Aquibium microcysteis: one gene and its partner. Each later gene encodes a partner of the first gene's protein in a complex. Links are inferred from orthologs where the notes say so. Each region holds a gene or a part of one and is shown on either strand. Other genes may lie near its edges. The genes, in order: pheT and pheS.

What was found.
Region 2: the proteins of pheT (region 1) and pheS are in contact, whole or in part, in a crystal structure (PDB 6P24), measured with the Escherichia coli proteins. The link is inferred for Aquibium microcysteis from one-to-one orthologs.

What each region holds. Positions count from the first base shown.
Region 1 is NZ_CP061080.1:4,866,760-4,870,221, reverse strand. What follows is about bases 209-3,354. They hold pheT (phenylalanine--tRNA ligase subunit beta), read left to right. Parts: upstream 209-608; coding sequence 609-3,101; downstream 3,102-3,354. Other genes in these bases: IAI54_RS22960 (hypothetical protein), read left to right, coding at 3,275-3,354; IAI54_RS22970 (GFA family protein), read left to right, coding at 209-612. Outside these bases: more of IAI54_RS22970, read left to right, coding at 175-208; more of IAI54_RS22960, read left to right, coding at 3,355-3,462.
Region 2 is NZ_CP061080.1:5,220,977-5,224,185, forward strand. Bases 96-2,988 are described here. They hold pheS (phenylalanine--tRNA ligase subunit alpha), read left to right. Parts: upstream 96-944; coding sequence 945-2,033; downstream 2,034-2,988. Other genes in these bases: rpmI (50S ribosomal protein L35), read left to right, coding at 96-240; rplT (50S ribosomal protein L20), read left to right, coding at 286-687; IAI54_RS24590 (hypothetical protein), read left to right, coding at 2,225-2,533; IAI54_RS24595 (hypothetical protein), read left to right, coding at 2,536-2,988. Outside these bases: more of rpmI, read left to right, coding at 31-95; more of IAI54_RS24595, read left to right, coding at 2,989-3,015; IAI54_RS24600 (SulP family inorganic anion transporter), read right to left, coding at 3,050-3,209.

The DNA of each region.
Region 1 (3,462 bases):
CGGCAGGACCGTGGCCGAAAACGGCGGACTGGCGGGCCGTCGGCCTCATTTGCTTGAAGCCGCAGGTCCGGCACGCTACAAGGCCGCGCGCCGGGACGCGCAAAGAAGCAGCGCGGGCGGCACGCCTCTGAACGACATGACCGGAACGAGGCCTTCCGGCGGAGCGGAACGACCATGCAGGCGGAACCGATCGTGACCGTTTCCCACACCGGCGGATGCCGCTGCGGAGCCGTGCGCTTCGAGGCCTCCGACGAGCCGCACCACATCAGCTACTGCCACTGCACCGACTGCCGCCGCGCCACCGGTGCGCCCGTTTCCGCCTTCGTCGGCTTTGCGGCCGACAACGTGCGATTTACCATCGGCGACCCGCGCCTGTTCGAGAACGGTGCGGCCAGCCGGAGCTTCTGCGCGACCTGCGGCTCGCCCATTGCCTATGCCGACGCACGACTGGAGAACCAGATCTGGTTCATGCTCGGCGCGATGGACCGCCCGGAAGACTATGTACCGACCCTGCACGCCTATGTGTGCGAACAACTGCGCTACGTGCACATGCCCGACGACCTGCCGCGGCTGGTGCGGTCGAGCGTGGAGAGATCAGGATCCCCGCAATGAAATTCACCCTGTCCTGGCTGAAGGATCACCTCGAGACCGAGGCGTCCCTCGCCGAAATCTGCGAACGGCTGACGATGATCGGCCTCGAGGTCGAGCATGTCGACGACAAGGCGGCGCTGAAGCCCTTCGTCATCGCCAAGGTGCTGACGGCTGAGAAACACCCCGACGCCGACAAACTGCGGGTTCTGACGGTGGACACCGGCGCTGGCCAGCCGATTCAGGTGGTGTGCGGCGCGCCCAATGCGCGCGCCGGGCTGATCGGCGCCTTCGCCGCGCCGGGAACCTACGTGCCCGGCATCGACGTGACGCTCTCGGTCGGCAAGATCCGCGGCGTGGAGAGCCGAGGCATGATGTGCTCGGAGCGCGAGCTGATGCTGTCGGACGAGCATGACGGCATCATCGACCTGCCGGACGACGCGCCGGTGGGCCAGTCCTTCGCCGCCTGGGCGAAGCTCGACGATCCCGTCATCGAGATCAACCTGACGCCCAACCGGCCGGACGCGACCGGCGTGCACGGCATCGCGCGCGACCTTGCAGCGGCAGGCCTCGGCACGCTCAGGACCGGCGCGGTCGAGCCCGTCGGCGGTGCCGGCGACTGCCCGGTGAAGGTGACGATCGAAGCGGACGACCTCTGCCCCGGCTTCGCTCTGCGGCTGGTGCGCGGCGTCAGGAACGGGCCGTCGCCGAAGTGGATGCAGCAGCGGCTGATGGCGATCGGCCTGCGCCCGATCAACGCGCTGGTGGACATCACAAACTACATCACCTTCGACCGCGGCCGGCCGCTGCACGTCTTCGACGCCGCCAAGGTGAAGGGCGACCTCGTGGTGCGGCGCGCCCGCGACGGCGAAAAAGTGCTGGCGCTCGACGGGCGCCAGTACACGCTGACACCGGAAATGTGCGTCATCGCCGACGACAATGGCGTTGAGTCCATCGCCGGCATCATGGGCGGCGAGCATTCGGGCTGCGACGAGACCACCACCGACGTGCTGATCGAATCGGCGCTTTGGAATCCGCTCAACATTGCGCGCACCGGCCGCGAGCTCGGCATCATCACCGATGCACGCTACCGCTTCGAGCGCGGCGTCGACCACGAATTCATGGGTGCAGGCCTGGAACTCGCCACCCGCATGGTTCTGGATCTCTGCGGCGGCGAGGCATCGACGGAGCGGGTCGTCGGCTACGCGGGCCATACCGCGAAGACGATCGCCTTCCCGGTTTCGGAAGTGACTCGGCTGACCGGCATAGAGGTGCCGGCCGAGGAGGCGCGCGACATCCTGGAGCGACTCGGTTTCGGCGTGGCCGACGTGTTCGGCATGGATATCTCCGACGGTCCGCGCAACGCCGGCTCGACGCTGAGCTACCTGTCGGCCGACAACATGCGCAACGTTCGCCGCAAGGGCGCATTCGAGGTGACGGTCCCGTCCTGGCGGCCGGACGTGGAGGGCAAGGCGGATCTCGTCGAGGAGGTGATGCGCATCCACGGCGTCGAGAAGATCGCGCCGCAGCCGATGGTGTCGCACGACGCCGTCAACGGCCGCATCCTGACCACGCTGCAGGTCCGCACCCGCGCGGCGCGGCGGGCGCTCGCGGTGCGCGGGATGATGGAGGCCGTCACCTGGTCATTCATTCCCGCCAGGCACGCCGAATTGTTCGGTGGCGGACAGGAGGCGCTGAAGCTCGCCAACCCGATCGCCGCCGACATGTCGGACATGCGGCCCTCGCTGCTGCCCGGCCTGCTCGCGGCGGCGCAGCGCAATGCCGATCGCGGCTTCGCCGACGTGGCGCTGTTCGAGGTGTCGGGCACCTACGAGGGCGACGGCGCCAACCAGCAGCGGCGCGTGGCGGCCGGCGTGCGCCGCGGCACCGCGCGCGTGGACGGCTCCGGCCGCGCCTGGTCCGGCCATGCGGCGGCCGTCGGTGTGTTCGACGCCAAGGCAGACGCGCTGGCCGCGCTGGAAGCCTGCGGCGCGCCGGTGGACAAGCTGCAGGTCGAGCCCGGCGGACCGGCCTGGTATCACCCCGGCCGCTCCGGCACGATCAAGCTCGGCCCGAAGGTGGTGCTCGCCACCTTCGGCGAGTTCCACCCGCGCACGCTGGAGGCGCTCGACGTGTCGGGGCCGCTCTGCGGCTTCGAGGTTTACGTCGACGCCGTTCCGGAGCCGAAGGCGCGCGCCACCCGCACCAAGCCGCGTCTGGATCTGTCGCCCTTCCAGGCGGTGCGTCGCGACTTCGCCTTCGTGGTGGACAAGGCCGTGGAGGCCGGCACGCTGACCAAGGCGGCGCTCGCGGCCGACAGGAAGCTGATCACCGGCGTGACGGTGTTCGACGTGTTCGAAGGCGCCTCGCTCGGCGAGGGCCGCAAGTCGATCGCCATCGAGGTATCGATCCAGCCGGTCGACAAGACGCTGACCGACGAGGATTTCGAGGCGCTCGCCGGCCGGATCGTCGAGAACGTGAAGAAGCAGACCGGCGGCGTGCTGCGGGGATGAGGCAAACGTCGCCGCGGCCACCGCGGCGACGTTTGCCGGCTTCCGGCCGTCCCCAGTGTCCGCACGCAGGCCATTGACAAGAGCCCGGCCTTCGGAGGAAGGGTCTGCGCAGAAGGGAGCCGGATGCGCTCCCGCGCGTTAGGCTGGCAGTCAGCCGACAGGAGTTCCAGGACATGTTCACGCTCGAAATCGACGGCGTTGCCGTCGCAATGACCGATGCCGACGAGGCTGAAGCCCGGGAAATCTTCGACAGCGAGGATTTCAAGGCCGATCTCGCGGAGTTCACGACCGACGGCAAGCCGGTTTGGAACGGCAAGTCGCCCTTCACCATCCGCCCGGCGACCGAGGACGAGGAAGACCT
Region 2 (3,209 bases), 350 kb from region 1 along the record:
CGCGAGCGCAACGACAGAAGGAGAAGCAAAATGCCCAAGATGAAGACCAAGTCTGCCGCCAAGAAGCGGTTCAAGATCACTGCGACGGGCAAGGTCCTGTCGGCTGCGGCCGGCAAGCGCCACGGCATGATCAAGCGCTCCAACAAGTTCATCCGCGACGCTCGCGGCACCATGGTCCTGCACGAGGCCGATGCCAAGAAGGTCGTCAAGAACTTCCTGCCGAACGGCGGCGGCCTCTGAGCCGCGCCCGACGACAAGCGCCCGACAATCTAAGGAGATCATGACATGGCACGCGTCAAGAGAGGCGTCACCGCCCACGCCAAGCACAAGAAGGTCCTGAAGGCCGCCAAGGGCTTCTACGGCCGCCGCAAGAACACCATCCGCATCGCCAAGCAGGCGGTCGAGAAGTCGCTGCAGTACGCCTACCGCGACCGCAAGAACCGCAAGCGCAACTTCCGCGCCCTGTGGGTGCAGCGCATCAATGCCGCCGCCCGCGAGCACGGCCTGACCTATGGCCGCTTCATCGACGGCCTGAACAAGGCGGGCATCGAGATCGACCGCAAGGTTCTCTCCGACATGGCCATCCACGAGCCGCAGGCCTTCGCCGTGCTGGTCGCCAAGGCCAAGGACGCGCTCGTCTACCTGAAGGACGGCATGCCGAACGAGTTCGAAGCGGCCGTGGCCTGAGGCCGGCGCTTCCCAATCGTTCGATTTTCTGATTTGGGAAACCCGCGCCGGCCTTGCTGGCGCGGGTTTTCTCTTACACATGAAACAGCGATGAGCATTTTGCCTGCGACCCCCACCCCTTACCCCTCCCCACAAGGGGGAGGGGGACGTCGGCCCCGGCGCCGTCTCGCCCGGCCGGGCGCGAGCGTCTCCGGGTCCTCCTCCCCGCGGTGGGGAGGGGCCAGGGGTGGGGGTATCGCAAGCTCCGGAGTCAGGCAGTGACCGACAATCTCGACCAACTGGAACAGACCCTCCTCGCCGACATCGCGGCAGCAGGCGACGAGGCCGCCCTGGAGGCCGTGCGCATAGCGGCTCTCGGCAAGAAGGGCTCGGTCTCGGAGCGGCTGAAGACCCTGGGATCGATGACGCCGGAAGAGCGCCAGACCATGGGCCCGGCGATCAACGGCCTGAAGACCCGCGTGACGGATGCGCTGGGCGCGCGCCGAACCGCGCTGCGCGATGCCGCCATCGATGCCCGCCTCGCCGCCGAGAGGCTCGACGTGACGCTGCCGGTGCGCGCCGCCCCCGCCGAGCGCGGCCGCATCCATCCCATCAGCCAGGTCATCGACGAGATCGCCGCCATCTTCGGCGATCTCGGCTTCGCGATCGCGGAAGGGCCGGACATCGAGACCGACTACTACAATTTTACGGCGCTCAACTTCCCGGTCGGCCACCCCGCCCGCGAGATGCACGATACCTTCTTCTTCCGCCCCGGTCCGGACGGCGAGCGCAAGCTCCTGCGCACCCACACCTCGCCGGTGCAGGTGCGCACCATGCAGAGCCAGAAGCCGCCCATCCGCATCGTCATCCCGGGGAAAACCTACCGCCAGGATTCCGACGCTACCCACTCGCCGATGTTCCACCAGCTCGAGGGTCTCGTCATCGACAGGACGGCCAACGTCGCCAACATGAAGTGGGTGCTGGAGGAATTCTGCAAGGCCTTCTTCGAGGTGCCGAAGGTCGACATGCGCTTCCGCCCGTCCTTCTTCCCGTTCACGGAGCCGAGCCTCGAGGTCGACATCCAGTGCGACCGCTCGCGCCCGGGCGAGGTGCGCTTCGGCGAGGGCAGGGACTGGATGGAGATCCTCGGCTGCGGCATGGTGCACCCGAACGTGCTGCGCATGTCCGGCCTCGATCCCGACGAGTACCAGGGCTTCGCCTGGGGGATGGGCATCGACCGCATCGCCATGCTGAAATACGGCATGCCCGACCTGCGCGCCTTCTTCGACGCCGACGTCCGCTGGCTCCAGCACTACGGCTTCCGCCCGCTGGACCTGCCCACGCTGTTCGGAGGGCTGAGCAGCTGAGGCGATACCGACGCTGCTGATGTGGTCGGCAAAAAGGCGGTCAAGAGCTACCTTCGCGAGAGGCTTGAACGACTGGCACGGGCCTGCGCTCGGACCTGTGTCTCGTGGACTTGGCTGCATTGATCGGATGAGCACTTGAATTCCGCATGGCGTAGCAGCAATCTTCACGCGGAGCCGCAAGGAGCATTCTGATGACCAGTCTTCAGGCCGAGGTTCTGCATCCAGACGAAGTTCGTGCTCTCGCCGTTCCCGTGCTTCGAAAGCGCCTTGGCCGGTATGGATTCAAAGGGGCCACCGTCATCAACGAGGAATTGTTCTACGGCGGTACCGCCATACGCATCGTCGCAGACCTAGAAAGCAGGGTGCCGGCCGAATATCTCGCTGACACCAACGCGGAACTGAGGGCGCTGCTGCGTCCTAAAGGCGAGGATCGGTTCGTGTTCCTTGTCACACGGCTTCCCGCTGCTCCCGGCGACGACGATCAGGATGACGAGGGCTGATCATGGGTTCGGCGGCCATGGTCGATCGGATGCTCGATGCGGCCGATCAACTCATGCGATCGAGACCCAGAAGCGCAGCCTTTCGCAGGCGGGCCGTCAGCACCGCCTACTATGCGGTGTTCCATGCATTGGCGAAGCTTTGCGCGGAGTGCCTGCTGCCTGGCGGATGGTCGAAGGATCCGCAGGGTTATGCCAAAATCTATCGAGCACTCGATCACGGTCCGTTGCGCGCTGCCTTCGGACAGAGTCCGTTGAAGGATGGCGGGAAATTCGAGGAGATCGGGACTGCTGTCGTCAGATTGCAGCAGGAACGGCACAGAGCCGACGACATGCCGCCGGACGCGGTCATGTTTCCCGTCGAGGAAGCGCAGCAGCTTCTCGCGCAGGCGCGTCGGACGGTATCAGCGCTCGATGCCCTCGACCGTTCCTCGCGGTTGCTGCTTTCGACCCACCTGCTCTTCCGTGATCGCAGGCCTGTCTGACAGCGTCTGGTTGACGCCCGACTGTTGACCCGCTCTACCTCTTCGCAACCGACCCCCGCGCCTCCGCCACGCTCACCGCATAGTCCACCTCCGGCGCCCGTACCCCGTGGCCCTCCAGGCTGCGCCGCACCTCGGGAGACGCGCCCGCGACGACGAAGCGCACGCCGGCGCGATGCGCCTTGCGCGCCGCGCCT